DNA from 4 places in the Saliniradius amylolyticus genome. Region 4 is predicted to be linked to each of the others. Evidence: predicted binding sites of a transcription regulator. Region 4 holds the regulator's gene; each other region holds the start of a gene.
What was found. The regulator FNR, encoded in region 4, switches genes on or off when oxygen is low (the NO sensors DNR and NnrR bind a similar motif). The targets are predictions, from matches to a motif close to TTGATCTAGATCAA.
Positions count from the first base shown of each region.

Region 1: a site for FNR is predicted at 4,334-4,347, ahead of HMF8227_RS00495 (DUF3149 domain-containing protein). Genes of this name have one in related genera too.
Region 2: a site for FNR is predicted at 6,588-6,601, ahead of ccmA (cytochrome c biogenesis heme-transporting ATPase CcmA). Genes of this name have one in related genera too.
Region 3: a site for FNR is predicted at 3,373-3,386, ahead of HMF8227_RS02930 (OmpW/AlkL family protein). Genes of this name have one in related genera too.

Region 1 is NZ_CP029347.1:94,977-102,759, reverse strand. Features, by position in the region: gene HMF8227_RS00525 (YheU family protein) at 1-74, opposite strand, end outside; gene HMF8227_RS00520 (hypothetical protein) at 130-1,200, opposite strand; gene HMF8227_RS00515 (M23 family metallopeptidase) at 1,200-1,997, opposite strand; gene HMF8227_RS00510 (CBU_0592 family membrane protein) at 2,195-2,473, shown strand; gene HMF8227_RS00505 (hydrolase) at 2,439-3,458, opposite strand; gene HMF8227_RS00500 (hypothetical protein) at 3,595-4,113, shown strand; gene HMF8227_RS00495 (DUF3149 domain-containing protein) at 4,146-4,277, opposite strand; gene HMF8227_RS00490 (TIGR02444 family protein) at 4,419-4,862, opposite strand; gene abc-f (ribosomal protection-like ABC-F family protein) at 4,837-6,747, opposite strand; gene HMF8227_RS00480 (YheV family putative zinc ribbon protein) at 6,808-7,014, shown strand; gene HMF8227_RS00475 (SlyX family protein) at 7,069-7,284, opposite strand; gene HMF8227_RS00470 (WD40 repeat domain-containing protein) at 7,288-7,783, opposite strand, start outside.
Region 2 is NZ_CP029347.1:858,321-866,103, reverse strand. Features, by position in the region: gene ccmI (c-type cytochrome biogenesis protein CcmI) at 1-790, opposite strand, end outside; gene HMF8227_RS04070 (cytochrome c-type biogenesis protein) at 787-1,224, opposite strand; gene HMF8227_RS04065 (DsbE family thiol:disulfide interchange protein) at 1,221-1,793, opposite strand; gene HMF8227_RS04060 (heme lyase CcmF/NrfE family subunit) at 1,790-3,751, opposite strand; gene ccmE (cytochrome c maturation protein CcmE) at 3,760-4,227, opposite strand; gene ccmD (heme exporter protein CcmD) at 4,224-4,433, opposite strand; gene HMF8227_RS04045 (heme ABC transporter permease) at 4,435-5,178, opposite strand; gene ccmB (heme exporter protein CcmB) at 5,178-5,846, opposite strand; gene ccmA (cytochrome c biogenesis heme-transporting ATPase CcmA) at 5,843-6,466, opposite strand; gene HMF8227_RS04030 (flagellar hook-length control protein FliK) at 6,647-7,783, shown strand, end outside.
Region 3 is NZ_CP029347.1:595,420-603,202, forward strand. Features, by position in the region: gene HMF8227_RS02920 (YqiA/YcfP family alpha/beta fold hydrolase) at 1-316, shown strand, start outside; gene parE (DNA topoisomerase IV subunit B) at 648-2,549, shown strand; gene HMF8227_RS02930 (OmpW/AlkL family protein) at 2,626-3,261, opposite strand; gene HMF8227_RS02935 (mechanosensitive ion channel family protein) at 3,481-4,365, shown strand; gene HMF8227_RS02940 (hypothetical protein) at 4,648-5,196, opposite strand; gene HMF8227_RS02945 (efflux RND transporter periplasmic adaptor subunit) at 5,264-6,316, shown strand; gene HMF8227_RS02950 (efflux RND transporter permease subunit) at 6,318-7,783, shown strand, end outside.
Region 4 is NZ_CP029347.1:1,571,208-1,578,990, reverse strand. Features, by position in the region: gene cobB (Sir2 family NAD+-dependent deacetylase) at 1-151, shown strand, start outside; gene HMF8227_RS07415 (LysE family translocator) at 154-789, shown strand; gene HMF8227_RS07410 (hypothetical protein) at 817-1,425, opposite strand; gene HMF8227_RS07405 (hypothetical protein) at 1,657-2,400, shown strand; gene HMF8227_RS07400 (glucosaminidase domain-containing protein) at 2,372-3,178, shown strand; gene HMF8227_RS07395 (DUF2987 domain-containing protein) at 3,178-3,843, shown strand; gene ttcA (tRNA 2-thiocytidine(32) synthetase TtcA) at 3,840-4,745, opposite strand; gene uspE (universal stress protein UspE) at 4,838-5,770, opposite strand; gene fnr (fumarate/nitrate reduction transcriptional regulator Fnr) at 6,111-6,857, opposite strand; gene HMF8227_RS07375 (sulfite exporter TauE/SafE family protein) at 6,893-7,564, opposite strand; gene ccoS (cbb3-type cytochrome oxidase assembly protein CcoS) at 7,548-7,739, opposite strand; gene HMF8227_RS07365 (heavy metal translocating P-type ATPase) at 7,736-7,783, opposite strand, start outside.

The sequences.
Region 1 (7,783 bases), 1.5 Mb from region 4:
CCCTCGCGCAGCACAAAGGCCTCGATAATATTATCCAGCGTCTGGGATGCCAGTTGGTCGATAGGAATAATCATAGTGGCTAAGCTCAGTTATTAGTTGAATCTAGGAGCACTGATACAGTGAAACTCTCTATTTAATCAAACGTTTCCTAATCAACTTACCATCAGCAACAACCAAGCCGTACTCACCATCAAATCTCAATAATTTTCCTTTTGCAACACTATGACTACCGACAACTTTTCCATTAACAAGAGATAAGAAAGTCTTACCCCCATTATGCTCGTTCCTATATACTAATTTATTACCATTAATCGCGTATGGCACGCCTTTTATTTTGGAGAGAACCCTATTATTAACACTGGATAAAACAACCTCACCATTCGGCTTCAAAACCGCATAGCGATTAGGAATATCACTGGTTACGAGTAGGTATTGGCCGTTGTCAGATAATGTAACTGAATAGACGGGGAATTCCGAAAAGCTCCAATACTTTTCATTTGAGCCAAAAGCCAATAGCTTTTTATCAACATTTATAACGGACACCCCGTTACCAACCTGTAGATGCTGGTAAATAGGCAACCCATCAAAGCGATAACTTATAGATTGTTCAAAGTTGTCACCATGCATGAGTTCCGTGACGCTGACACTACAGCAATCTGGGAAGTATCCATTGAAAGACATCCGTTCCATCTCAGGGGAGACTGATATGAATTGCTTACGGCCTGATAACCTTTCAAGTATTACCTCTTTTACCGTTAAACCTTTGGAGTTAATAAAGGTGAGTTGAGTCTTATCAGTATTGTGAGCTGTCATGATCACAACTCCTCCTTTTCCAGGAATCTTTTTAATGTTTTGGACGTTAGTAAAGCGTCTTTCTCTACCGTCAACAGCTATAAGGAGCGCTTCATCAACGCCACTATGCCCATTCCTGTTTAAGCTTGCTACCAAAACATATTCACTCAAGTCATTAGAGCTAGAGTGAGTAGGCACCCATGGTAAATATCTCTCATGAATTACCTCCCCTTCCTTATTAAATTTTTTTAACAAGCCTTTCCCATTTTCTCTTGCTAGAACTGAAAACCCCCCCTCCTCCATCAAGTAGGAGCTCAGAATCTGATCTTTCTTTTCATGACTGAGGCTGGCCCCATAAGCACTCACAGAAATAACAATTAATAAAATCCCAGAAAAAAACTTACTCATTACTCCACTCCTTGTTTTGTACATTGCTCGTCTCCCATTCGTGAGACTGGATCAACCGCTTTCTTTGATTCTTTTACCTTTCCTTTTTCTATTTCAGTTTCGTATATCCTGTATATTTGAAAGTGCAAGTGATTTCCTGAGCTTTGCCCCGTGCTATTGACTTCACCTATTAATTGTCCAGGCTTAACGATGTCTCCCCTGTTAACTATAACTGAGTCCTTTTTCATATGAATCATTACAGCTTCATATTCTATACCATCAGACGTTGTATACCGCATTCGCACATGAGCACCATTATACGGACTTTCTTCTGTTGACTGCGCAGTACTTCTAACTCTTCCATAACCAGGAGAATATATCTGAGTGCCAAGAGTTGCCTGAATATCAATCCCCTTATGGTGATCGTCTTGCCCATCAATTATTCTATGACCAAAGTCATCTCCACTGTCTAAATGATAGTCCCCGTCTTTTACAACATCTTTCCAGCAATCTAACTGACCATCTGCATCATTATCGACTGGAGTACCTAGGTAAGAAGAGTCATTATCAGCACCCGTTCCTCCGGTGCTCCCACTACCGCCATCATCGGTCCCTCCTTCTTCGTAGCATGCATGGTCCTCATATTCATTCTCATACCAACATGTAGTCCCTGTCCATGTGGTGCCATCTGAAGCGAATTTTGTATAGTCAGTACAAACCTTTGTCTGAACTATTTCACCGCAGGTTGATGCTAAAGAAGGGATGCTGTAATAGAGAGGGAATACCCACAGAACACAAAGATACTTTCGGTGCCTCATCCTTAACTCCTATTCTTTTGTTATATTTTAATTCCATATTTCCTACCCCTGACTTCAGGAGGGGCTCTAATAAATACAACACTAGCAATCTTACGAAAGGGATTGCAACTATAGCTATGCCTTTTATGATCCTGACTTTGGTAAACTTTAGAGTATAATCCGAGCCGCATTCGGCCCTTGTGGCCTCAGGAGGACTCTTGGAATTTTACTGGCACGATATTGTAGGCACTCTGGGTACAGCTCTGGTGGTGCTGGGCTATTTTCTGATTCAATCCGGTCGCCTGACGGCCGAGGATCTGGCCTTTTCCCTGATCAATCTAGGTGGAGCCTGCCTGCTGATGATCTCTCTGTGGTTTAACTTTAACCTGGCCTCAGTGATCATTGAATGCTTCTGGATTGCCATCAGTCTGATGGGGATCGGCCGCTATTGCCGGCAGAAGTTCAGGCCGAAGTCACTGAGTCAAGATAAGGCCTGAAAAACGCCGCGACTCGCTCATGCAACCAGATTTGCGGGCGCCAGGGCACGCCCTGCATAAAGCCCACGTGACCTCCCTTCTCACTGAGCTCCAGAGTCACTGCAGGCGACAAATCCTCGACCTTGGGCACCACACTTGGGCTCATAAAGGGGTCGTCTTTGGAATGCAGGATAAGAGTAGGCTGCTTAATGCGCTTCAGATAGCTCACCGAACTGCACTGTCGATAGTAATCGTCGGCGCTGCTAAAGCCGTGCAGCGGTGCCGTTACTCGTTGATCGAAGTCACGAAAGGTCTTAAGCCCCATAATTTCACGATCTCTAAGGGTTAGCTTGTCACCGTGATCCACACTTCGCATCCGGGCCATGGTACGCTCGCACATACTTCTAATCAGATAGCGCTGATACAATCGCGAGAAACCGCTTTGGATCGCCTCACCACATTCAGCCAGCTTAAACGGTGGTGAGATTGCTACGGCCGCGCGAATACCGCTGGAATTGGGATTTTCGCCTAATAACTTGAGTAGCATATTGGCGCCGAGGCTAAACCCCATGGCGGCCAGAGGACGGGAAGGAAAGCGTTTACGAAGCCAGTCCAGCAGGAATAACGCATCTTGCGTATCGCCCGAGTGATAAGCACGTGCAGTGCGGTTCAACTGGCGTCCGCAGCCACGAAAATGCATCATCACTGCCTGCCAGCCTTGTTCAAAAAGGTTGGCCAGCATGTCGTTGGCGTAGTGGCTCTTGGCGGACCCTTCCAGTCCGTGAAAACACACCACCAGCGGAGCATTGTCATCCGGCTTAGGTGTCCAGGCCAGTTCTACAAAGTCATTATCCGGTAGATCCAAATTCTGCCATTCCAGAGCCACCTGACGCCGCCGCTGAAAGAAGCGTGGGAAGATGGTCTGCACATGACGATTGCGCGCCCACCAGGGTGGGTAGAAATCACTTTGTTTTATTTGTCCATATTCTGGCTCTGGCTGAGTCAATGTCTCTCCCTTCGACAATCTGGCACTAACATTCGACTCATTATAAGGAAAACCACCGTCATGGCAGACTGATTCTTCGCGAAAATCTCACATTTGTACAATAATTATACAGTCTACACTCACCTCACAGGAGGGTATGATGAGACGACTGTATTTTTTAGTGGATCACTTAGACAATACCGAGCAAATTTCCCGGGATCTGCACAAAGCCGGGATCTCAGACTGGAACTTTCATGTGGTCAGCAAGGATGAGAATGGCCTGCATCGACGGCATATTCACTCCGCTAATATCTACCAGCAGAATGATATGGTGCATTCAGGTGAACAAGGATTTTTAATAGGCCTGGTGATAGGGGCCATTGCATTAACGGCTCTTAACATGAGTAATCTGGGCGCCCAACTGCCAACCGCTGCCTACATTTTTGCCTTTGTCGTATTCTGTGGCTTTGGCGCCTGGTGTGGCGGTCTCTACGGCATGCACAAACGTAACTATCATCTGCGCAAGTACGCCCATGAGATAGATAATGGTAAGTACTTACTTATGATTGATGTACATGCCAAAGAAGCCAAAAATATTGAGACCATGATGCATGAGTACCACCCAGAGGCGGAGTACGCCGGGGATTCCACCACCTTGATCACACCTTTTGCTTAGTCAGCAGCTCCTGATATGGATTTCGGCCCATATCAGGAGTGCTTGTTTGACTGATGCACCTTATGCAAAAACAAATATAAGTAATACAGGCAAATAGCCACAGTAACACCGATGCCCAGCAGGGAGCCCCAAGCCACAGGATCATTGAATATAAGCTCTAACATAGCGACCTCCGTTTAAGGATAATGACGCCATTTTACCCCTGTATGAGTAGGGTTATTTGACCGGTGTCAAACTTCGGTGGGTTTGGCTATGAAAAGCGGGTACCGCCAGCATCATGCTCCAGAAGGCTGGGCAAACGCACGCTAAATCAGTGCCAGCAAAGACTCGAGCTGTTTGGGAGCAGAGACGCCCTGACTTTGACAATAGTTAGCCAGGTTGCTGTGTCCATCACCGCGCTCAACCTCGAGGTGCTTTAGCATCACCAATAAGGCACTTTGCTGACGCCGCTCAAGAGCCAGCTCGGCGGCTTTCATATCTTTATAAGCACCGCTATCCATGGCTTTTGTCTTGCGCCTAAGCTGGCGCAAGGGGGAAAGAATTTTTTCTGTGCCTTCCAGTGCTTCCACCAGCTGGTGATAATTCTGCTCGGTGAGCACATAGCCATGCTTAGCAGTATAAAGCGAAAGCAGTGCCAGATTGACATTCAGGCCATACTTATCCTGCAACGCCAGAAAGTGACGCTGCCCTTGCTGATACCAGTCCAGGCTGACTTGCCAGAAATCATCCACCTGCCAGTTCGTGTTCAAACTCTTGCTCCATGTGTTGCAGCTGTTCCTGCTGGGTTAACCAATCGAGTTCGGCTTCTTCCAGTTTCAATTTGGCGTTGCTCTGCTTTTCGAGTAGTTCTTTAAGCTTAGTCTTATTCTCCTCCTCGTAAAGAGTGGTATCGGTCAGGTGCTCTTCAATCTGCTTCAACTCGGCGCTGGCGACTTCCATCTTTTTTTCCAGCTTGTCGATGGCCTTGCGAAGCGGCTGAGTCCGCTGGCGGAATTCAGCCTGCAGACGCTTTTCTGCCTTACGGTCCCGCTTGGGTCCGGTACCTTTCTGAGAAGCAGAGACTGTTACAGACTCGGTAAGCCAACGCCGGTAGTCCTCGATGTCGCCCTTAAAAGGCTCCACCCGGCCATTATCGACTAAATAAAAATCGTCACAGACGCTGGAAAGCAGGTGACGATCGTGAGATACCAGTACTAGAGCCCCCTCAAAGCCCTGCAGCGCCATATTCAACGCATGGCGCATTTCAAGGTCCAAGTGGTTGGTCGGTTCGTCCAATAACAACAGATTTGGCCTTGTATAGACAAGGAGAGCCAGTACCAATCTGGCCTTTTCACCGCCGGACATCGGCGCTACACGCTCAACGGCCTGATCGCCGTGGAAACCAAAACCTCCCAGATAGTCCCGAAGTGACTGCTCGGTGGCCTTAGGATCCAAGCGCACCATGTGCTCCAGTGGCGACTGATCAATATGCAAGGTCTCAAGCTGGTGTTGAGCGAAATAGCCGATCTTTAGTCCCGCCGAGGTGGTATAGTGACCATCAAGCGGAGTCATTTCTTCGGCCAGTAGCTTAATCAGCGTGGACTTTCCTGCCCCATTGCGCCCCAGCAAACCAATACGGCTACCCGGTACCAGATTCAACTGTACCTGTTCCAATATCGGCTTATCGCCATATCCCACCTTCACGTCGTCTATCGCCACCAGCGGGTTAGGCAGTTTGGGCGGACTGAAGAATTCAAAATCAAACTGGCTGTCGCTGTGAGCCGGTAGCAGGTTTTCCATCTTCTCCAGTTGCTTGACCCGGCTTTGAGCCTGCTTGGCCTTGGAGGCCTTGGCGCGAAAGCGATCCACAAAGGCCTGTAAATGCGCGATCTGGGCCTGCTGCTTCTGGTACTGCAAATTCTTTTGGCGGGCCCGCTCGGCTTTTTGTTGCTCGAAGCTGGAATAATTACCTTTGTAGAGCAAGAGTTGCTGGTGCTCGATGCTGCAAATTTCCTTTACCGTGGCATCCAGAAACGACTTATCGTGGGAGATAACGACCATGGTGCCCGGGTATTGCTGTAAAAACCCCTCCAACCAGAGTACCGCGTCCAAGTCCAGATGGTTTGTGGGTTCATCCAACAACAATAAATCGGCCCGACAAATCAACGCCTGAGCCAGGTTTAAGCGCATTCGCCAGCCACCGGAAAACGCACTCACCGAATGAGTCAACTGAGCCTGTGAAAACCCAAGGCCGGCCAGGATGGTGGCGGCACGCGCCTCCACATCATAACCACCGGCATGTTCTAATTGCTCATGCAACCGCGCCATCGCCTGTCCATCCTGCGCCCGCTCGGCCTCGGCAAGTTGCTGCTGGATCTGCCTCAATACCTGATCACCATCGATCACATAATCCAGTGCTCTGCGCTCGGTGGCGGGTGTTTCCTGAGCTACGCTGGCAATCTGCCAGTGTCCCGGCACATCACAATGGCCCTGATCGGGACTCAGCTGACCTCGTAATAAAGCAAATAGACTGGATTTTCCGCAGCCATTAGGGCCGACCAGCCCCACCTTGTGGCCTGGATATATTCGAACAGAGGCTTGTTGAAGCAGTACTTTGCTGCCTCGCATCAATTCCAGGTCGGAAAGCTGAATCATTGTTCCCCTGCCCCCGTAATTCGCGGTATCATTTTGTTAATCGTCATCATTGAGGTTCAAATGTCAGAGAAGAAACGTAAACGCTTTATCGCCGGTGCCGTCTGTCCCGAATGTCAGGCAATGGACACCCTGATGTTGTTTTTGCGCGATAATGTCGAGCATGTCGAGTGCGTTGAATGTGGATTTAGTAAAAGTCAGGCGGATGACGACGTCAGCCAGGCCACCCGCAAAGACGAAAATGTTATCGGAGTATTTAAGCCCGAATAAGGTCCAAGTTCCGAAGCCCGCAGTCTGCCACTACAACAGCAGGACCACAAGCTGTCAGTAATGAGGCGGCGGTGTTTCCTCATCCTCTCTGGCGATATTGGACACCTTCACCTGCTTTAGCCTGTCCACCACATGCCCTAACTTAAATTCCAGCGCCTCGATCTGGCGCTGCTGACTGGCCAGCGCCTGATTCAGTTGATCGATGGTGTCTTCCTGAAATGCCAACTGGGTTTGTAAGGCTTCAATATCCTCATCCGTATAGTGCTTCATATTTTAGTAACTCCAAACCTCGGCAAATCCCGCGCTACTGATGCTGAGTACCTGGTTGCCTGATAAAAACACGGCATCATACACTACCGCGCTCATGGGTTGGGAGTGTTTCCGTGGAGTCACTCGCCATACTTTCAAGTTTTGTCCGGTGTGAGTGTCCCACAGGTTGAGTTCTCGAGTTGGCGAGCCGGTAAGGATCTGAGCGCCATTTTTAGAAAAGCGTACCGAAGAGAAGATTTTCTGACGTTGAAAATATTGCAAGCGGCTGATCTCTCTGCCGGTGCGCAGATCCCAGATAATAGCGTTATCCATACTGTCGGCAGTAAAACCATACTGACCATTGGCGTCCAAAGCGACCTTAGAGACTCGATGGGGCATACTGAATTGATGCACCACCTGGCCGGTATCGGTGTCCCACAAATAGGCCAGATAATCATTACCACCAGTAAGTGCATACTTACCGTTGGGCGAGAGCGCGACACTGTTTATCTTTTCACTG
Region 2 (7,783 bases), 710 kb from region 4:
CTGCTAGTTCCTGCCAGCTGTCGATGGCGAGATCCTTTTGCCCCAACTGAGTAGCGGCAATGGCCATCAGTCCTAGCACACTACTGTCACCTGGTGTGGCTTCCTTTAGCGGTGAAAGAATGTGCAAAGCTCGTGTTAGATTTTCTTCACGCCCGGTGGATACCAGACTTTGGGCCAGATTCAGCCTTGCACTGTCGCGGGAGCCGTCCAGCGCCAGGGACTTGTCAAAGGCTTCGATGGCCGCATCGTGACGGTTTAAACTGGCATGCACCCGCCCCAGCAGCAACCAGCCTTCTGGTGCATCGGGTTCAGCTTGCAGCCGGGTTCGAAGCGCCAGGGCAAAATCGCTCAGATCCTGCCGGGTAATAGAGGGGTCGGCATCGACCACAATGCGCTTGCCTAAATCACCAATGCGCCCTTTCGTCTGCTGCCAGTGTTGCAGCGACTCGATACCACTGCCGCTGACATAAACCACTGCCGTTACCACCGCCGCAATAACAGTGCCAATCAGCAAGGCCAGCCAGCTTCTTTTGGAATGACTAGGACGCTCTTCGTGCTGCTCCAGTACCAGCGCCGTTTTAACATCCTCTACCGCCTGCTGGTAATCGCGCTCTGAGAGCAGCCCTTCTGCCACTTCGACATCCAGTTCCTGCAACCGCTGGCGAGTAATGCTGGCGTTCAACTGGCCGCTGCTAACGCGCTCGACCTGGTGATGCCGCCACAAGGCCCACAGAGGAAACAGCAAGGCCGCCAAGGTCAATACACCAAGAGCTATCCAAAAGGCTGTCATTGTTCCTCCTTATCCAGAAGCTTATCGGCCTCACTGAGTATGTCCTCTGATATCGCAGCCTGCCGACGACGTCGCACAACCAGAGCCATTATCGCCAGCAAAATAAAGCCTACTGGCAGCAGCCATAGCAAAGATGTCAGTGGCGTTACCGGCGGCTGATAATAAACAAAATCGCCATAACGCTGTTTCATATACTCAATAACTTGCTGCTTGCTCTGCCCCTGTTGTACCAATTGATAGGTCTTACGCTTTAAGTCTCTGGCCACCATGGCATTGGAGTCGGCAATATTCTGGTTCTGACATTTAGGGCAGCGTAACTCTGCGCTCAGCTCGTTAAAAAGCTGTCTTTTGGCAGGATCTTCAAAATGGAATCGCTCCTGCTGCGCTGTCGCACCCAGGCTTAGCAGCATCAGAAGTACGCTAAATAGTCTCATTGCTGTTGTAACTCCTGATAGAGCGGCTGGATCTGGTTTTGCCATACCCGCTCATTCACATCGCCGATGTGATGCAGGCGCACCACGCCCTGCTTATCGATAAGGAAGGTTTCCGGCGCACCGGTAACGCCCAAATCCAACGAATACTGCCGCTTCTCATCGAAGATATTAAATTGATAAGGATTACCCAGCCGTCCAAGTGTCTGGCGGATATCCTGGCGCATTGCCGTTAAGCTCTTGCCGCCAAAATCCGGGTCCATATCCGCTTCGTAGTACAGCCCAACAATGCGTACGCCCTGCTGGCGCAGCTCGGTTAAATACGGCAACTCCACCGCGCAGGTGACACACCAGGTCCCCCAGACGTTGAGCAGCGTCACCTTACCGGCGAACACTTCTGGGCCATAACGCACATTATCGTCCATCACGTCGGGTAAATTAAAATCCGGTACCGGCTGACCGATTAGGGTGGACTGCCGTTCTCTGGGATCGGAGAACAGCCCCGACAATAAAAACACCGACACCAGCGCAAACAAGCCCAGCGGCAGAGCAAATAAGGCAATCTTCTTCATGTTGTGGCCTCCGTCGAACGCTTGCCTTTCACTTTCACCCGGTAGCGTTTATCGCTCATGGACAGTAAGCCCCCCAAAGCCATCAGGATGGCGCCCCCCCAAATCCAGCGAACATAGGCTTTAACATAAATCCGCAGTGCCCAGCTGCCATCGTCAAAGGACTCGCCCAGCGCTACATAAAGATCCCGCGTCAGGCCCACATCTACTGCCGCCTCGGTCATAGTGTTACGCTGAACCGGATAGAAGCGTTTTTCCGCCTCCAGATGACCGATCTGTTGATCATCCCGAAAGATATCCAGCTTAGCCACATTGCCGCTGTAATTAGGCCCTTTTAAAGACTCGACACCATTAAAACGAAACTGATAGTCCTGCACCATCAGGCTTTGACCGGCACTCATCCGTACATCGCGCTCTTCGGAATAATTGCTCACCCCGGTAATACCGATAAGCATCACCGCAAAGCCCAAATGCCCCAGCACCATGCCCCAGTGACTGCGGGTCAGCTTAGTCAGCCCCGCCATGGGCGAGGCCTGATGACCAATGCGTTGATAAATTTCCTGAATGGTGGCGAGCATCACCCAGAAACTCAGCGCCAGTCCCAAAATGGCTAAGTAAGACACCGGTTCGTTGCCAAAGCCAATCAGCAGTGCCGCGACCAGACTGATTCCTGCAGCCAACAACAACTGATTCTTAAGCGCCCCTAAAGGCTGGCGTTTCCAGCGACTCAAAGGCCCGATAGACAGCAAGAATACGAAAGGCACTATCAGGTAGGTAAACATCTGATTGAAAAAGGGGGCACCCACCGAAATAGAACCGAGCCCAAGTTCCTTATGTACTAAGGGTAACAAGGTGCCAAGCAACACCACCAGGGTAGCGGCCGAAAGCAGAATATTATTGCCAATCAGCATGGTCTCACGGGAAATCAGCTCATAACGGCCCACACTCTGCAGAGCCGGTGCTCTTAAGGCGTAAAGCAATAAAGAACCGCCGATCACCAACACCAACAAGCCCAGAATAAACAAGCCTCGGCTTGGGTCACTGGCGAAGGAGTGCACCGACACCAAAACGCCGGAGCGCACCAGGAAGGTTCCCAAAAGACTCAATGAAAAGGCAGCAATGGCCAGCAGCACCGTCCAGGACTTAAACGACTTTCGCTTTTCAGTAACGGCCAGAGAGTGCAATAAAGCCGTGCCCACCAGCCAGGGCATAAAGGAAGCGTTTTCCACCGGGTCCCAGAACCACCAACCGCCCCAGCCCAGCTCGTTATAAGCCCACCAGCTACCAAGGGCGATTCCCAGCGTCAGAAATACCCAGGCCGCCAGTGTCCACGGGCGTGACCAGCGTGCCCAGGCCGAATCCAGCTGGCCTGAGATCAACGCGGAGATGGCAAAGGCAAAGGCCACCGAAAAGCCCACGTAGCCCATATACAGCAGCGGCGGGTGAATGATCATGCCAAAATCCTGCAACAGCGGATTGAGATCACGGCCATCCACAGGGAAAAACGGCAGTAAACGTTCGAACGGGTTGGAAACGGTCAGCATGTATAAATAAAAGCCGACCCCCACAAGCCCCAGAACCCCGATCACACGCGCCACCATGGCTGCCGGCATCACTCGACTGAACAGGGCCACGGCCACCGTCCAGATGGAGAAGATCAGCACCCAGAGTAGAAACGAGCCTTCATGGCCGCCCCAGACCGCAGTGACCCGATAGTACCAGGGCAACTGAGTGTTGGAGTTTTGTGCCACATAGGCGAGGGTAAAATCATGGGTTAAGAAGGCGTAGGTTAAACAGGCATAAGACAACGCCGTAAACAGGAATGCCCCCACCGCCAACGGCTTGGCTGAGGCGATCATAGTATCATTACCGGATTGCGCTCCCCACAGCGGATAAATTGCCATCAGCAGGGTTAAAAACAGCGCCAGCGCCAGTGAATAGTGTCCAAGCTCAGCGATCATAAACGGCTCTAATAACTGGTATTTTCTGAGGGTTTAACGTGCTTAATGCCTTTCATGGCTTCAGCCACCTCGGGCGGCATATATTCCTCGTCGTGCTTGGCCAGCACCTCTTCGGCTTCGATCACATCACCTTGTTGTAAGGTGCCGGTAGCGACGATGCCTTGTCCTTCACGAAACAGATCCGGCAGAATGCCTTGATAGCGCACAGTGACTTTAGGGCCGGTGTCCATCAAGTCAAAGCTGACAGCCAGCGAGTCCGGGTCACGTTCAACAGACCCTTCCACCACCAGCCCACCTACTCGAAGGCGCTGACCTGGCTGAGGCTTAGCGCCATTTTTGCCCTCGACGATTTCAGTGGGCGTATAGAACAGATCGATGTTCTGATTGAGTGCATACAACATCAGGCTAACGGCCCCAGCCATCACAAGGACGATGGCGCTCACGGCTATCAGACGTTGTTTTCTTCTCGGGTTCACTGTCCACTCTCCTGCTGTTGTCGATACTGCTTAATGCGCTGCTGACGCTGCAACTCTTTTTGTACCTGGCGACGCAATTGACGACGGCTCCAGATGCCCTGGCCCCAGAGCCAAAGCATTAGCCCCACACCCGTACCAAAAGACAACCAGACAAAAAAGCCATAGCCGCCCATCGCCCAAAACTCACTGAAAGACGCAAATGCCATCTTAGTCCTCCTGCCCCTGAATCAACTTCACCACCCAGGGCCGGTGGATCTCACGACGCAAGATCTCATTCTGCAGCCGGTACAGACTTGCCGCCGCTACAAATAAGCCCAGTCCCAGCAACGATAATAACAGCGGCCACAGCATGGCATTATCGATGGAAGGCTTGGCAAACTTAGTGATGGTCGCCCCCTGATGCAAGGTATTCCACCATTCCACCGAGAAATGGATGATGGGCAAATTAACCACGCCGATCAAAGCCATCACCCCCGATGCCTTGGCTCCCTGCTGCTTGTCATCAAAGGCGTTGTACAGCGCCATCACCCCCAGATACAAAAACAGTAAAATTAACTCGGAGGTCAGACGCGCATCCCACACCCACCAGGTACCCCACATGGGCTTGCCCCACGCGGCCCCCGTAATCAGGGCAATCAGTGTCATGACCGCCCCCACAGGGGCAATCGCAGCGATGGCCATGTTAGCGGTGCGTATCTGCCATACAAGCCCTATAAAGGCCGCAATAGCCATGGCTGAATAGGCGCCCATAGACCAGATGGCACTGGGCACATGCAGATAGATAATGCGAAACGAATCGCCCTGCTGGTAGTCGGCTGGCGCGAACGCCAGCCCCCAGATAAAGCCCACAAGCAATATCAATAAAGACAAACCCGCCAGCCAGGGCCACAATTGGCCACACAGTTGATAAGCTCTGTCCGTTTTTGCGTAAGGATGTAGCCATTTCCACATCAGTTCTGACTCACTCTTAAACCATAAGCTGTAGCAAAAGGCATCAAAGCCAGTGCCAGTAATAACAGGGCCCCCATAATGGCAAGCTGTCCCGTGTAATCCAGTTGCATGGAGGCGGCATCGACCGCCGAGGTGGCAAAAATTAACAGAGGCACAAACAGCGGTAACAGTAACAGGGACAATAGAACCCCGCCCCGCTTAAGGCCCAGGGTCAAAGCCACACCACCGGCCCCCACAAGACTTAGCAGGGGCGTACCGATTAATAAGGTAAGCAATAAGGCCCAATACATGTGCGAAGAGAGATTGAGCAACAACGCCAACAGTGGCGAAATCAGCAACAGCGGCATTATAGTTAATAGCCAGTGAGTACTTACCTTCACAATAACCAGGACCGATAAAGGAATCGGACTGAGCATTTGCTGTTCTAACCAGCCATCTTCAAAATCATCCCGAAACAACCGCTCCAGCCCCAGCAAGGACGACAGCAAAGCCGCAATCCAGACAATACCGGGAGCCAGCTTCTGTAACGTTTGCGGACCTGGCCCCACGGCCAATGGAAACAGGGTGATAACCAGAATAAAAAACACCAGAGGCTGAGCCAGCTCAGAGCGCTGCTGATAGGCCAGACTCAGTTCACGCGCAAACACGGCGTTAAGCCCACGACTCATAACTGATACTCCAGTTCTAACCGCTCCAGCGAGTGGGACAACGACAGCGGCTGATGAGATGTCACCGCAATCATGCCACCATGCTCAAGATGCTGCTGCATACGCCGTTCCACCAAAGCAATTGCATTACGATCCAAAGCGGTGAAGGGTTCATCCAGGACCCACAGAGGAGCACTTTTTAACCAGAGTCGCGCCAAGGCGATACGCCGCTGTTGTCCGGCGGAAAGCTGTCCGGCAGGCAGGTCTTCCAGCCCGACCAGGCCTAAACGGTCGATCACCGGGAGGATATGTTGCTCATGAGCCACTTCGTGAATACGGCACCACTGTTCCAGATTTTGTTGGGCACTACAGAGGCGATTCACGCCGGGCTTATGGCCGATATAGATCAAGGATTGATGAAAGCCACACGGGTCATCGTCTATGGGGCTGTCATTCCAGCATACCCGTCCGCTCTCAGGCATCGAGAGGCCCGCCAGTATGCGCAGTAAACTGGTTTTCCCTGCGCCGTTAACCCCGGCGATTTGCAGAATTTGCCCGGGCTGCAACCGCAGACTCAGGCCCTCAAACAGCACCCGATCACGTTTAACGCAGGCCAAATTGTCAGCGGACAAAGACGCCAAGCTCAGTACTCCAGCACAGGCAACTACGGTGCCTTAAAAGTGGGCTAAAAAAACGGCGCCAATGATACCACAGCCACCCCCCTTTGCCAGATCTCGTGTTGTCGTCCTCGCCGAGTTATAGTTGATGATGATCAAAGGGTTCCTAATTCATAAGCCAGCGAATATTGCCGATAACAATCTATGAGCGACCTACGCCTGACACTGCCACAACTGAGCCTCCAGATGACCACCCCGACCGCATTGGGCCGGGGGCAGGATCTCAGTGGCCTGCAACTTAAAGTAAAGCTGATGAACGATACAGCCATCACTTTTATGGCGTCCAATCAGCCCATTACCGTAGCCAGAAGTCAGGTTAGCGGGCAGTTACAAACCGGCCAGCAGTATCAGCTGCAGCAGATAAGCGCCAACCAGTATGGTTTGGTCGCCCAAGCTACCAGCACCCGGGACCAGGTGCAGCTCCTATCCAAGAGCCTCTCCTCGAGTCTGTCAGCCAAGGTCATGGCTGCCTTTGCCAGTCAGCAACCGGGTCCCCTGACCTTAAATGGCACGGTGATGGAAAGTAGCCGTCAGCAGCTCAGCATAAAACTGTCCTCAGGTCAGCACATACAACTACCAGCCCGACCGGAACTAAGCGTAAAACCCGGCGAAGCGGTGAAGTTAGAGCTGAAACAAGTACAACAGCAGTGGCAGCTTACGTTGACGTCGGCTAAATCGCAGCAATCCACCAGACTGCCACTTCAGCCTCAACAGGCAGCCTCATTGGCACCAGTCTTAGTCAGTGGGGAATCGGCAGCAACACTCTCCAAGACTCAATTACAGCAGTGGCAGCAACAGCTGCTGATAAAATCCAGTAAACAGGAGCTAGGGCAGCTGTTACGACAAAGCCCATCGCCACAAATCAAACTCAGTTACGCCGAGCCGGGCCGCCTTCAGGCTCGCTGGTCTTCTCCGGCCAGTCCCAGCGCCACTTTGAGGCTGGACGATCAAGGTATTAAGCAATTAAAGAGTCTGGCCCGGCCAGAACCGATAGGCATCAAGGCGCCCGAAGCGGGCGACAAGCCACCGACCGGACTGAATATCAGCCGTATTACGCCCAGGCCCGAAGTATTACTCAGCGAGCAAGGCTTAAAACTTAGCCCTCAATTACCGCCTCGTCCGCCCTCTCCCATCGTGAATCTGGCGCAACAGGCCGATGCCTCGACCCGTCAACAAATCGTGGGCTTATTAAGGCAACTGCAGAGCCAGCAGAGTTCGCCGGCCGAGGGCCTGAACCAACTCCAGGCCACTTTAAAGGGGCTGCCAAAGAGTGGTGAACTG
Region 3 (7,783 bases), 980 kb from region 4:
CGTGTTGGTAAACCCGGCGGTTCACCCCCACCGGTTGTTATCCGGGTTATTGGGCGAGCACGAGAACCTCTATAGCGGTGAGCGCTTCACCCTGAAGCCTTATCATGTGGCAGAGTTGGAGCAGATGGCGCTGGATCACCCAGGCGCCAAACAGAACTTATGGGTGCTGTTGCAACAAGGCGATGAAACCCTGGATTATCGGGAAGCAGTGGACTTTTATCAGGCCTGTCAGGTGACCGTAGAGCCAGAGGGCGATCATAGCTTCGTTGGATTTGACCGTCACCTGAATGCCATTATGCAACACCTATTTGACTGAATACCAATCCGTGTCGATCTTTAACCTATCAGAGCGGGTCAGAAAGCCTTAGGTCAAGGGGGGCTTCGCAGGCATACTGGTGCTATGTCAAAAGGTGTCAATACAGAGATAAGGCTTTCTGGCCGCTCTCCGTGGGCAAGGCTAAAACGCCCTTTGACTGTGTTAGGCCACCTCGATTTAGGCCCACTAAACCATCGGTGACCTGCCTTGCCAGAGCACCTTTTAGCTCTTGCTGAACGACGAAAGATCGACACGGATTGGTATAATTGCCCTGGTGTCGGCGGCTTGATAACATCCAGTGAGTTTTTATCCATTGAGATAACCCCAGAGCATGGCAGATCAGAAGTATAACGCACAGGACATTGAGGTTTTAAACGGGCTTGAACCGGTACAGCGCCGCCCTGGCATGTATACCGATACCAGCCGACCCAACCATTTGGCTCAGGAAGTCATTGATAACAGTGTGGATGAGGCTCTGGCCGGACATGCCAGTAGCATTAAAGTCATCTTACACGCCGACCAGTCGCTGGAAGTGATCGACGATGGTCGGGGCATGCCCGTGGACATTCATCCGGAAGAGGGGATGTCGGGAGTGGAACTGATCATGTCCAAGCTTCATGCCGGTGGTAAGTTCTCTAACAAGAATTACCAGTTTTCCGGTGGTTTACATGGTGTGGGGATCTCTGTAGTTAACGCCTTGTCCAGTCGGGTCGAGGTGACCATCCGCCGCGGAGGCGAGGTGTATCAAATTGCCTTCTCTCACGGTGATAAGGTGGAAGATCTGGCGGTCATCGATAGCTGTGGTAAGCGAAATACTGGCACTCGGGTACACTTCTGGCCCGATGCCAGCTATTTTGACTCGGGCAAATTCTCGGTGCCACGGCTTTTGCATATCTTAAGAGCCAAGGCCGTACTCTGCCCTGGCTTGAAGATCCGGTTCGACGATAAGGTCAATGGCGATACCCATGAATGGTATTACGAGGACGGCCTTCAGGACTATCTGTACCAGGCGGTGGAAGATAAGATCAGCCTGCCCGAAGAGGCACCTTTTATCGGCAATTTTTCTGGTAATCATGAGGCGGCGGACTGGGCGGTGATCTGGCTGCCTGAAGGCGGTGAGCTGCTTACCGAAAGCTATGTGAACCTGATCCCTACGGCTCAGGGCGGTACTCATGTGAACGGCTTGCGCCAGGGGCTGCTGGAGTCCATGCGTGAATTCTGTGAGTTTCGTAACCTGTTGCCCCGTGGCGTCAAGCTAAGTCCCGACGATATCTGGGATCGCTGCTGTTATATTCTGTCCACCAAGATGCAGGACCCTCAATTCGCCGGGCAGACTAAGGAACGTCTGTCGTCACGTCAGGCGGCGGCCTTTGTCTCCGGTGTTGTGAAAGACGCTTTTAGCCTGTGGCTGAATCAACATACCGATATCGCCGAGCAGCTGGCTCAGATGTGCATCAGCAATGCCCAGCGTCGCATGCGTCAGGTCCGTAAGGTCGAGCGTAAGAAAGTCACTCAGGGGCCGGCGTTGCCCGGAAAGCTGACGGACTGTTCATCACAGGACAGCTCCCGCTCTGAACTGTTTCTGGTGGAAGGTGACTCCGCCGGTGGCTCGGCCAAGCAGGCCAGGGATCGCGAATATCAGGCCATTATGCCGCTGCGAGGCAAGATACTGAATACCTGGGAAGTAGACTCGGCGCAGGTGCTGGGCTCGCAGGAAATTCATGATATCTCGGTCGCGCTGGGGATTGATCCGGATTCAGATAATCTGGACGGGCTGAGATATTACCGGATTTGTATTCTGGCCGATGCCGACTCCGATGGCTTGCATATTGCTACTTTGTTATGCGCATTGTTTGTGCGCCACTTCCGCGCTCTGGTAGAAAAAGGCCATGTGTATGTGGCCATGCCGCCGCTTTACCGTATCGACGTAGGGAAAGAGGTGTTTTATGCCCTGGACGAGGATGAAAAACAGGGCGTGCTGGATCGCATTGAGGCGGAGAAGAAAAAAGGCAAGGTCAATGTGCAGCGCTTTAAAGGCTTGGGTGAGATGAATCCCATCCAACTTCGGGAAACCACCATGGATCCCAATACACGCCGGCTGGTGCAACTCACGGTAGATGATAACGAGATTACCGAAGAACTGATGGATATGCTGTTGGCGAAAAAGCGTGCCGGAGACCGTAAGACGTGGCTGGAGAGTAAGGGCAATATGGCGGATTTGGCCGAGCTCTAGCATTCCCGCTCTGTCGGGAAATAAAAAAAGCCGCCGAAATCGGCGGCAATGCAGGGACAAGTATCACGCAAAAAAATCAGAACTTGGTACTGATACCGAAAAGAGCGACCCAGGGATCAATTTCCACATCCACAGTGGTCGCGACTTCGCCATTGACTAAGACGTCGGCGTCGGTATCGATATCCATATAGTAAACGCCGCCACTGAGACTCCAGTTTTCAGTAAGCGGATAATCGAAGCCCACCTTGGCGGCCAAACCGACAGAGTCATCCAGTTTCAGAGCTGTGCTGTCAGCGCCGAGGGCGTTTGTTAATGCATCTGAGGTCTGTTCATCAAAAAACAAGGTGTAGTTTACACCCAGTCCCAGGTGCCAAACGTCGTTTAAGTGGTATAAGGCGTTTAATGTGGGAGGCAGGTGCTTGGTGTCACCGATAGGCAGACCATCAATGGCACCGGTGCCGTTGATATCATGAGAAAATGGTAACGCCGCCTGGAGCTCGACACTCCAGTCACGATTGATGGCTTTGCTGATGCTGAAAGCCAGCCCGGAAGCGCTGTCCACACCAACGCCATCATTACCCAGTACCTGCGAGCTGTCGTCATTCGGAGAAATATGGGCACCGTGAACTCGCAGAGTCCAGTCGCTGCTCTGTGCCTGAGAAGCAAAGCTTAGTGAGCCAAGCAGTAACGCGGCAGTAAGTTGTTTTTTCATCGAAGATTCCGTGTGTTAGTGAGTTCGATGAAGATTCTATGCAGGCCGCTCCGACAAACACTGATCTGGATCACAATAGGGAATGGGACCGGGCCGCTAGCAGGTTAAACCTTGTTTAAGATCAAACTCTGGGCCGCTTTCTGGTTTGACCTCGCTTACCTTGCAAAACTCACAGAATAACAGGATCATAGCCGCCATTATTAACGGCCCGGGGTAAGCATGTGGGATTTTAAGGAAATATCTGACCTGGTATTGGAGTACAAGCTTGCGTTATCGGTAACGCTGGCCATGCTGATCCTGATCGTGCGCCGTTGGGTCATCAAAGGCATTCGCCGCCGGGCTAAGCGTAAAGCACAAGATAAAAGACCGGTCGTCAACGCTATTAAGAACATTACCAACTTGAGTCTGGTGTTTTTTCTGTTGGCAATCTGGTCTGCCGAACTGCAGCATTTGGCGTTATCCATTGCCGCCTTTGTTGTCGGTATCGTATTGGCCACACGCGAGTATATTCAGTGCTTTACCGGTTTCTTATATGTGACCAGTACCCGGGTTTTCCGTGTGGGGGACTGGGTCGAAGTGGGCGATGTTTGCGGTGAGGTTGTCGAATCGGATTGGCTGTCACTGACCTTACAGGAAGTGTATCTGCCAACTTATGATTATACAGGTAAGACTCTTAATATCCCCAATAATCAGTTGTTTACTAAGCCTGTTCGTAATCTTAACTTTCTAAAGCGGTACGCCACGCACACCTTTACTATTACCCGTAATCAGACGGTAAATGTGTTTCAGTTTATTGAGCGACTGCACGAGCGGGCTAAGAAACACTGTCTGCATTTCCGTGATGTGGCGATCCGATATAACAGCATGATTGAGCACCGCCTGGATGTAACCATTCCTGGGCCGGATCCCACAATCAGGGTGACCACCTCCGAGTTAGGGGATACTGAGGTGACCATCACCATCTTTTGTCCGACCGAAGAGGCGATTGAGATCGAGCAAAAGATTACCTCCGACTTTATGGCTTACTGGTATGCCACTAAGTCAAAGGCGGCGTTACCTGAGCCGGCGGACGACGAGGTACACCGAGTCAATGGGGCGAGTTAACCGGCTTTATTGTGCTTAGCAAAGAGACCGAGGCATAGGCTTTGATTTATTGAGAACAACTCGCCTCATAAGGCCCTGATCTCGGATACTTTTCTGTACTCGTGGTTAAATATTACCCACAAAATTTCTTTTTGTCGCAATTCCCTTAAATCTATTTATCTTAATGATTTATCGGTGTTTTATCCCTTGCTTGGTCATTAATTTGCCGAAGAGCTTGATAAAGTCAGTGATGGAAATTCGGTGAAGTTTCAGACTGAGTGACTTTTTTCATTCTGAGTTTGATTAACGTGAGTTTTGATGTTGATTCGGTAGCCGGGCTCTGGCTTGATTAAACCAGGTGCGCACCTGCACCAGGCGATCGGGGTTGTGCCATTGGTGTGGCTGTAACTCAAAGGGATCGGTCAGCAGCATGGAGTCTATTTCAGGCTTAGCCCACTCAGGGACAGGCAGTTGATGAAACTCCTCGCCCAGGTAGTCATTAAGCAAGCACTCGAAGACCTGCTCGCCATCGTCATTCACTCCCAGTGAGCGACCCACTGCCACGTTAAAGCCGGTTTGCTGCCAGGTGTGTCGATGCGCCGCGCACTGAGCGGTTTCACGGCCCTGATTGTTACCGCCTGGCAGGTATAGCTGCTCCAGTTGAGGATCGCCGATGGCAATCAGCCGTTGGTCGACTTTAATTAGGCATCTGGCCGGGCCTGAGTTAGGCTCAAGAAGATCGGGTAAAACCCGACACATGGGAGAGGCCGGCGGAGCATCATGACAGCCAGCTAACAGACTTCCCAGTAAGACAATGAACAGTTTACGCAATTTGAAACGTAGCAATAACATGGTGACACGACTTTACCATAGTCAGAGTCTCTGCGGCATAGCTTAAGGATTGATAATAGGCACTTTTATGACACAGTCATGGCGGATATCTCCCGTTCTCATCATTTTGGTTTTAGTGGCCGGTTTGTCGGCCTATCTCTACTTAAAGCCGGGCATAGAGAAGTCCGGTCGGCGTGGTGGTGCAGTGCCGGTGGTAACCCACACAGTGGACAAGCAGCAGATGGTGGTCATTATCGAGGCGCTTGGTACGGCAAAGGCGAACGAAGCGGTAGAGATCACTGCTCAGCAAAGTGAAATTGTGCAGCAAGTGGCCTTCGATGACGGCGAGCTTGTTCAGGCCGGACAGCTACTGGTTAAGCTTAGTGATCGTGAGGAAAAAGCCAGAGTTAATGAGCTTGAAGTCAATCTGGAAGAAGCGCAGCGACAGTTTGCCCGAGTCCAGAATCTGGCAAGGGAGAATGCTGCCTCCAGACAGCTACTGGATGAACAGGAAGCTAGGGTAAACGCTCTGCGAGCACAGCTGGAGGTGGCTCAGGCCAATCTGGCGGAGTTGGAGGTACGCGCGCCCTTCGCGGGTCGGTTGGGGATTCGCCGGGTTAGTCCCGGTGCCTTGGTGAAGCCCGGTGATATCATTACAACCCTGGACGATTTGGCACCCATTAAAGTGGACTTCAATATCGCCGAGGCATACTTGCCCGATGTGGCCGGGGGGCAAACGGTGATCGCCCGTTCGGTGGCCTATCCCGGGGAGACGTTTGAAGGCACCATCAAAAGTATCGATTCCAGGGTGGATCCGGTGACCCGCTCGGTTCAGGTGCGGGCCCTGGTCGACAATGTAGATCTAAAGTTGCGCCCGGGTATGCTGCTGCAAATTAACCTTCAAAAGCGGGTGATCAATACCTTAACGGTGCCGGAAAAAGCCATCGTGCCAATTCAGGAGCAGCAGTTTGTGTATGTGGTCGGTGACGATAATAAAGCGTCCAAGCGTCAGGTGACGCTGGGTTATCGACAGCCCGGTACGGTGCAGGTGATAAACGGACTTGACGCTGGCGAGCAGGTGGTAGTGGAAGGCGCTCTGAAGCTGGGTGACGGAACAGAAGTTTCGGTGTTGGAGCGCTGATATGTTGCTATCGGATCTGTCGGTTAAGCGCCCGGTTTTTGCCACTGTTATTAATCTTCTGTTGATCGTTTTCGGTGTGGTGGCGTTTTCCATGTTGTCGCTGCGCGAGTATCCGGATGTGGACCGTCCGGTAGTCTCCATCAATACCAATTACCCTGGCGCGTCGGCATCGATTGTGGAAAGTCGAATTACTCAGCTGTTGGAAGATCGCATCAGTGGCATTGAGGGCATAAAGAATATTTCTTCCAGCAGCCGCAACGGAAGATCGTCCATCAATATTGAGTTTGAGCTGTCACGAGACATCGATGCTGCCTCCAACGATGTCCGTGAGAGGGTCAGCCGGGCGCTGAATAACCTGCCGGAACAGGCCGACCCGCCCGAGGTGTTTAAATCCAATTCCGATGAGAATGTGGTGGTTTGGTATAACCTGCGCAGCGACAACATGTCGGTGATGGAACTGACCGATTACGCCGATCGTTACATTGTCGACCGTCTGGCCATCGTTAATGGCGTAGCCCGGGTGCGTATCGGTGGTGGCCGCACTTATGCCATGAAGGTCTGGCTGGACCGTAACGCCATGGCGGCGCGTAATATCACGGTGCAGGATATTGAGCGGGTGATTCGTTCTGAAAATGTCGAATTGCCCGCCGGAGAGATAGAGTCCCAAGACCGGGACTTTGAGGTGCGAGTCGAGCGCAGTTTTATGACTCCGGACGACTTTGCTGATATGACCATCAAGGCCGGAGATGACGGATATCTGGTCAAGCTCGGCGAGGTGGCGCGGGTGGAACGTGGCTCGGAGGACGACGAGACCGAGTTTCGGGGCAATGGTAAAAACATGGTGGGACTTGGTATTGTCAAACAATCCAAGGCCAACACCCTGGAGGTGGCCCGTGAGGCCAGAAAGGCGGTAGAGCAGCTACAACAAAACCTGCCACCCAATATACGCATTGTGCCCAGCTATGATTCTTCCGTCTTTATCGAAGAATCCATCAATGAAGTCTACCAAACCTTAGGCATCGCCATGATGATGGTAGTGATCGTTATCTATCTGTTTTTAGGCAATGTGCGCGCTACCCTTATCCCAGCAGTGACGGTGCCAGTGTCGCTGATATCGGCCTTTATGGTGCTCTATGTCTTGGGCTTTTCCATCAACTTACTGACCTTGCTGGCCATGGTATTGGCCATCGGCTTAGTGGTGGATGACGCGATTGTGGTCCTGGAAAATATCTCCCGACGCATCGAACTGGGTGAGCCACCGTTGCTGGCCGCTTATCGGGGCGCTCGTGAAGTCGGCTTTGCAGTAATCGCAACGACCTTGGTGTTGATTTCGGTGTTTCTGCCACTGGTTTTCTTACAGGGTAACATTGGCCGACTGTTTACTGAGTTTGCCATTGCCATCGCCGCAGCGGTGGCGTTTTCCAGCTTCACGGCGCTGACTCTGTCGCCGATGCTGAGCTCGCGTAT
Region 4 (7,783 bases):
CGCAGGGCTGGTTGCTGAGGCCAACCGTAATGGCGCACATACCCTTGAGTTAAACCTGGAGTCCAGCGATAGCGATTTTAAGGAAAAACGCCGGGGACGAGCCTCGGAATTGGTGCCTGACTGGGTGAATGAGATCTTGGAGCTGCGGTAATCATGCAACAATACTGGCTGGAATTTATCACTATCGCCACGGTTCACTTACTTGCGGTAGCCAGCCCGGGACCGGACTTTGCGATTGTGGTGCGCCACAGCATCCGGTTTGGCCGGCGCATTGCAATTATGACCAGCTTAGGAATCGGCGTCGCTATCTTGCTACATGTGGCCTATTCGTTACTCGGGATTGGCCTTATCATCAAAACGACTCCCTGGCTTTTTCAGTTACTGAGCTATGTCGCAGCGGTTTACTTGTTGTATATCGCCTGGGGAGCGCTACGCAGTCAACCCGCGAAGCCCGGGACAGAAGACTCGCCATCTACAGCGGTAAAATCCATCTCGGACAAGCGCGCTTTTGTCATTGGCTTTATCACTAATGGCCTTAACCCAAAGGCAACACTGTTCTTTCTATCCCTTTTCGCAGTGGCGATTTCACAGCAAACACCTATCGCAATTAAACTGATGTACGGTGGTTACCTGGCCTTGGCCACCGGCATCTGGTTTATCGGTTTGTCTCTGTTGTTGAGCGCGGGTAAGGTGCGTGACTGGCTGCAACGTCGGGGCCATTGGTTTGACCGCCTTATGGGCCTGGCATTAATCGCCCTGGCAATCAAACTGGTCTGGCCCGCGGGTTAGTAACGTCTGAGTTCAGCGGAATCCGTTTTAGAAATGGACATCCACATCACCCACGCCGACTTCAATATCGACTTCGTATTGGCCGTTGCCGCGCCAATGCACATCTTGAGACACGATACTCCGCTCCTGCTCAACATCTTTAAAACCACTGAGATCGGCGTCACCCACACCAGCTTCTAAACGAATAGAGTGATAATTTTTTGCCCCCAGTGATACATCCACAGAACCCACGCCGACTTCCATCATCAGGTTCTGTTGTACGCCGGCGATATTGACCTCACCAACGCCCAGATCCACCTCAAGGTTTGCATCGGACGGTAGCCAGATAATCCAGTGCTGGTGAATGTCATCGTCATCAATCGACAGATATAAACGCTGGTCATTGTGTTTAACATTCACCTCAACATCGGACAGGTCAACGCTACCAAACCAGTTACCATCCTGTTCTTCGATTTTCACCTCGTAGCGAACTTCAGGCTGGTCATGAACTTGGATATCCAGTTCACCCACAGGGATATCCAGCTCAACCTGGCTATTGGCGCTCACAGGATGTTGATCGCTCAGTGATACTTTCTCAGAGGCCACCACGGAGGTGCTAATAACCAGAGTTGTTAGTAATACAGCAGGGATGTGCATAATTCTTCCTTCTTAGTGCTATGAACAGATCTTGATTCAGCAAGCATCGGGCCAAATAATAACTGCCTCAATATCAACAACTTAATAAAATTAGGTCTGTTACGCGTAACTTTTTATTGGCTAATTTACTAAATAAGTAAACATTTTGACCACTTTGGAAACGAAGGGAGTACCGACATTTCATTGTGTGGCTGGTATTATGTCGCCACTTTTACAGCGAAGGTTTAAGCAGTGACCCAGAAACAAGCACTGACAATTGGTGGAAGCCTGGAAAAGGCATTGAAAGGGGAGATCAGCCTTGATGTGAAATCCCTTCTCAAGGAGGCTTGGCAGCTAACCCAAGTTACCAAGTGGGTATTATTACAAGCGATATTAGTGGTGTTTGTTGCGGCCTTGGTCGTCGTGCTGACAACAACCTGGTTATCCGAGACCCGAGGCTTGGCACTCACCGATCCTAATGTACAGTTAGCCACCAACTTAGTCTTAACCTTGTTAATGGCGCCGTTGATCACTGGCCTGCTTATGATGGGCATTAACCATAGCGTTGGTGGTGTATCTCGCTTGGATCATCTGTTTCATTTTATTCCCAAAACGCTGTACCTGTCGGTAACCGCACTGGTCGTCAGTTTACTTGTGGAGCTGGGATTAATGCTGCTCATTGTGCCAGGGATATATCTGATGATCGCCACTGGCTTCGCACTGCCACTCATCATCGAAAAGAAACTGACGCCACTGAAAGCCATCTGGTACTCAATCCTATCGGTGAGTCAGTTGTGGCTACAATTTATCGCGCTGTATTTTCTGTTTGCACTGCTAATGTTATTGGTAGTGGCCAGTTTCGGCATTGCGGCTATCTGGGTGCTGCCGTTTTATTATAATGTCAAAGGCGTACTGTACCGCGAGTTATTTGGGGTTACAGTGTATATTCAAGGCTCAGGAGGCTCGAATGAAGGCGAGTCCGTATTCAAGGCTTAAACGCTGGCGTAAACGGGCCAAGTGGCTTCTGATCACCGTTATTGGTGTTTCGGCCGTGCTGTATCCTTTTTGGCCCAAGACGCCACAGCCAGATGCTGTGGCTCCTGACGCACCATCACCGGTCAGCCGAATTCCGGACTTTGACCGATTCAGTGATGTTAAGCAAAAAAAGCGCGCCTTCTTCCAATATCTGCAGCCAGTCATTGAAAAACAAAATGAGCGTATATTGGAGCAGCGCTTGTTTGTGTTGGCGGTTCGGGAAATCTGGCGAGCCGGTGAAACCCTGACCCCGATACAGAATTCCAGACTGGAGACACTCGCTGAACACTATGAAGTCGCAGTACCTGATACCGATGCCGGCCTGACACCGTTACTCGAACGGCTGGATATCGTCCCAGAAGCTTTGGTTTTGGTTCAGGCTGCCAATGAGTCTGCCTGGGGAACCTCACGCTTTGCCCGTCAGGGCTACAACTTCTTTGGGATGTGGTGCTTTAGCCGCGGCTGTGGCTTTGTGCCAAAACAGCGCAACCAGGGAGCCAGCCATGAGGTGGCTAAGTTCGACAGCCTGGAACAGGCGGTAGCCGCCTATCTGCATAATATCAATACCAACAGTGCTTACGCTGACTTACGCACCATCCGCGCCCGTTTGCGTCAGCTGCAACGCTCTGTCAAGGCCGAGCGCCTGGCACAAGGCCTGATGCGATACTCTCAACGCGGGCAGGCTTATATTGATGAACTTTTATTGATGATTCGAATCAACCGGAAATACTTTAGCTAATGCGTTCTATATTACTTATCCCCGTGCTCGCGGCTTTATGCTGCCCCGTCAACGCCAACACCCTTGAACTCGATTACAAAAGTCTCTACAGCCATGTACGTAAGCTGGACGACGACACCATGCCAGCGCTGCAGTTTGCTTTTGGCCTGCTCGATAATCGCTCTACCGGCGGTCAGTTGTGTCAGATCCAATCGGCCACTCTGGTAACTCAGAAAAAAAAATTCGAGCTGCCCGTCACTGAGGAAGGGCGGTTTACGGTTTGGGCAGAGCGTGCCTTAAAAATGGCAAAGGCCAAGGTAAAACTGCAATTGACGGAGTCTGCCGAGCACTGTGATATGTCAGTGCAGCTGGAAGCCAAGCCAGAATATAACAAGACGCAGTACGACCTTGCCGAGTTAAGGGCCTTATCTGAGCAGTACCAGGTGTTTTTTGATGAGATGGGGAGCTTCCTGTCGTTTTTAATGCCTGGAACGCAAGGGATTCAGCTGCAGTTTGATGTCGCTCCAATGCCGGGCGAGGTGACCTTAAATGGCAAGCCTGTTGACCTGCCGGTTCATGACCGTCAGATTAGGCTGTCGAGTAGCTGGTTAACTGAACAGGGGGGCGAATTAAGCCTGCCAAAGGCGCCCAAGCGTATCACGGCCTGGGTGGAGCAGTCTGACTAAGACAGCTCCACAATCTGCACATCATCACGATGCTCTGGGGCACCGCTTGGCAGCTCCGGGGCGTCAAAGCCGATATCGCCGCCTTCGAAGGGACTGTCCTGCGTTCTCAGGTTGGCAAAGTCAAACAACTCAGTATCGGCCAAATGGGAGGGCGTCACGTGCTGTAAGGCGCGAGCCATATTTTCAATGCGACCGGGATAGCGCTGATCCCAATCCTGCAACATCTGCTTAATCATTTTACGCTGCAGGTTTTCCTGCGAACCACAGAGATTACAGGGAATGATGGGGAATGCCATGACCTCCGCGAAGCGGGCCAAATCCTTTTCTGAGCAGTAGGCCAACGGGCGGATCACCATATGCTGGCCATCATCGCTTACAAGCTTCGGCGGCATGGACTTTAAGGTCCCGCCATGAAACATATTCAACAGCAGGGTTTCGATCATATCGTCTCTGTGATGGCCCAGAGCGATCTTGGTGGCACCGAGCTCACTGGCAGTGCGATAAAGAATCCCGCGGCGCAGACGTGAGCACAAAGAGCAGGTGGTTTTGCCCTCGGGTATTTTGTCCTTAACAATGGAATAAGTGTCTTCATTGACGATATGGTAAGGCATATCAATGGCGTCGAGGTACTCGGGCAACACATGCTCGGGAAAGCCGGGCTGCTTTTGGTCCAGGTTAACGGCAATCAATTCAAACGACACCGGGGCTGAGCGCTGTAAAGAGCGCAGAATCTCAAGCATGCCGTAGCTGTCTTTACCGCCGGACAGGCAAACCATTACCTTATCGCCTTCTTCGATCATGGCAAAATCAGCAATGGCCTTGCCAACTCCACGGCGCAAGCGTTTATGCAGTTTGTTGAAGTCGTATTTCTGCTTGGCTGACAGTGTGTCTATCTGGCTCATTTCGCCACCTTGGTTGACCCGACAATAAGGGCGGCGATTATAGCGAAAGCGAAATAAAAAATCGCCCCTGGAAAGGGGCGATGGCAAGCTGGTTATTGCTTTAAGGGACTGACGAAACCATCTGGCTTGAGTGCCAGTACATCGCAGTCCAACTCATCAATGACATGCTCGGCAGTATTGCCAATCAAGGCAGCAGAAATGCCCTGGCGACCGACGGTACCCAATACGACTAACTCGGCATCCACATTACGAGCCGCGGCTGGTATCGCGTCTTCTGGCAAGCCTTCGCGCACAAAACAGTGTTCCTGACCGATGCCGTGCTTATCGGCAAATTCGCGCATTGTTTGTTCATGGTGCTCTTTGACCGATTGATTGAAACTGGCCGGATCGAACTCAGGGATCTCCACGGCAATATTGACTGGTGTTCCCGGATAGGAGTTCACCAGATTCATATCCGCATTCAGTGTATCGGCATAAGCCTTGGCAGTAGTGGCGATTTTGTCATTTAACTTGGCATGTTCCTCGTCCTCGGTACCCACATTCACTGCGGCCAGGATATGGCCCTGATCACGCCAGTCATGATCCTTAACCAGCAGTACCGGAACAGGGGATTTTCTCAACAGATGCCAGTCAGTAGGCGTGAAGATCACTGACTTAAGTGCACTGTGTTGGTGAGTGCCTTTAACGATCAGATCATACTGATGTTCCAGAGCCTCATGAACGATGGCTTCATAGGGACGGTTATGCCAAACCACTTTTGCTTTAACAGTGATACTGTCGTCCTGAACCTGGCTGGTAATGAGTTCACTCAACCACTCGGTGCGATCATCTACCACTGCCTGTCGCATGGTTTCTCGTTCTTCCACCGACAGCATGGTGGTCATCTCGTAAGAAAAGTCATAAATGGTCAAAAAGGCGGTGATGTCCGCCCCGGTTTTCTTGGCCAGCTCGACCGCTCGGTTTAGTGCCTTTTGCTGCTCGACAGTCGGGTCGACCACCACCAAAATATTATTGAAATCCAGCATCCTTTAAATACCTTACTCAGCTAATAGCAAGTTAAACAACTGGCATTAAGTGTATGTTCAAAAGGGAGTTTTCGCCAATAGTCTGAATTTGCGGTGGATCAAGCCTGAGAGCTTTAAGAACGGCGTCGCCATGGTGATTGGGCGTGTTCTTTGCGGGCAAGGGCGGAGGAGAAATTCAGAGGCGCCGTAAGCGGGAAAGTGATTTCAACCAAGCAAGCGCGAATGCCAGAACACCGTTCTGTATCTTACGGTGACAAGCCGCACTGACTGCGCTAAATGCAGCTGAGTGGCTCTTACGGCATCAAAAAAGATGATTAAAGGGGTAAAAAACCCCTTAACACTAGGACGCTTGTGTATTGGGGTTTTTCAGCGCCGCCACGTTCTCAACACTCTGTTCCAGTCGCCGTGGGTCCAGCAAGGTAATAAGCTTGCCATCCACCTGGATCAAGCCTTCCTGCTGGAAGCGAGTTAGCAGGCGACTGATGGTTTCTACCGTCAACCCCAGGAAGTTACCAATCTCGGCACGGGTCATGGTCAGTCTGAATTCCTTTGCCGAAAAGCCTCGTTCGCCATAGCGTCGACCCAGCTGTGACAGGAAGAAAGCCAACCGTTGAGTGGCGGTACGTTTATTCAGTAACAGGAACATCTCCTGATCGGCGAAAATCTCCTGGCTCATCATGCGCATTACCTGCTGGCGCAATCGCGGTAGATCGCCACTGAGGTTCTCCAGCGTGGAGTAGGGGATTTCACAAACCATGGCGGTCTCTAACGCCATAGCCGTACTGCGGTGGGCACTATTTTGAATGGCATCAAAACCCACCACATCGCCGGGAAGATGAAAGCCAATAATCTGTTCTTCACCATCGGGAGTGACAGTATAGGTTTTGAAGGTCCCGGTTCGCACCGCGTATAAGTTAGTCAGCGGGTCACCCGATTGAAACAGGGTGTCGTTTTTCTGGAATGGGCGTTTACGCTGAATAATATCATCCAGCTTGGCCATTTCGTTTTCACTTAACGAGAAGGGCAAACAGAGTTGACTGAAGCTACAGTTCTGACAGTGAATGGTACCGCTGGAAAACTTGGACATACCGGATTTTATACCTTGATATTATTCTTTCCACACTATATCGAATCTAGCCAGGGCTTTAAAAGTACCCACAAAGAAAAAATTACTAATATCAGGGCTAAGGTCGAACGTACCCACCGAAATCCTAGCCATTGCCGAAGTTGCTGACCGAGTGTTCCCAGCGCAATGAGTGTCGGTAGCGTACCGAGTCCGAAAAGCAGCATAATTTGGGCGCCTTGAATAGCGGAACCAGAAGCGACCGACCAACTTAAGGTGGAATATACCAATCCACAGGGAAGCCATCCCCAGACTAACCCATAGGGCAAGGCAGCCAGCGGTGAGCGAAATGGCAACAAAGACTTAGACAGCGGGGCAATGTGCCGCCAGACTCTGCCTCCCAGCCGTTCTAAATACGTCAGTCCTCGCCACCAGTTGCCCAAGTACAGACCCATGGCCAACAGTAATAAACCACTTATGGTATTAAGAATATAAGGTCCCAGAGGAAGATGCGCGCCCGCGGTGCTACCTAAGGCGCCCGCTAAGGTGCCTGCCAGGGTGTAGCTGGCAATCCGGCCGACGTTGTAACCAAGCACGTAGGGCCAGTGGGAACGGCCCCGGGGAATCGCGTAACTGAGTGCACCGACCACGCCGCCACACATACCGATGCAGTGTATACCGCCGGCTAAACCGATAAGAAGCGCCGATAGCAGGCTAATCTCTGGGGCCATCGTCGTTCGGTTTGCGCTTTGATTGAGAGGGTGTGTCGTCTTCGTCAAATAGGATGCTCGAGCCGTGACGCTCCAGATCGTCGAACTGACCGCTCTTTACTGCCCAGAAAAATACCATCACGGCTACGGCTACCAGCAGTATTGCCAGAGGAATCAACACATAGATAATGCTCATCGGGTCGAGTCTCCTGTTAACAGACGAACCGAGTTAACCACCAC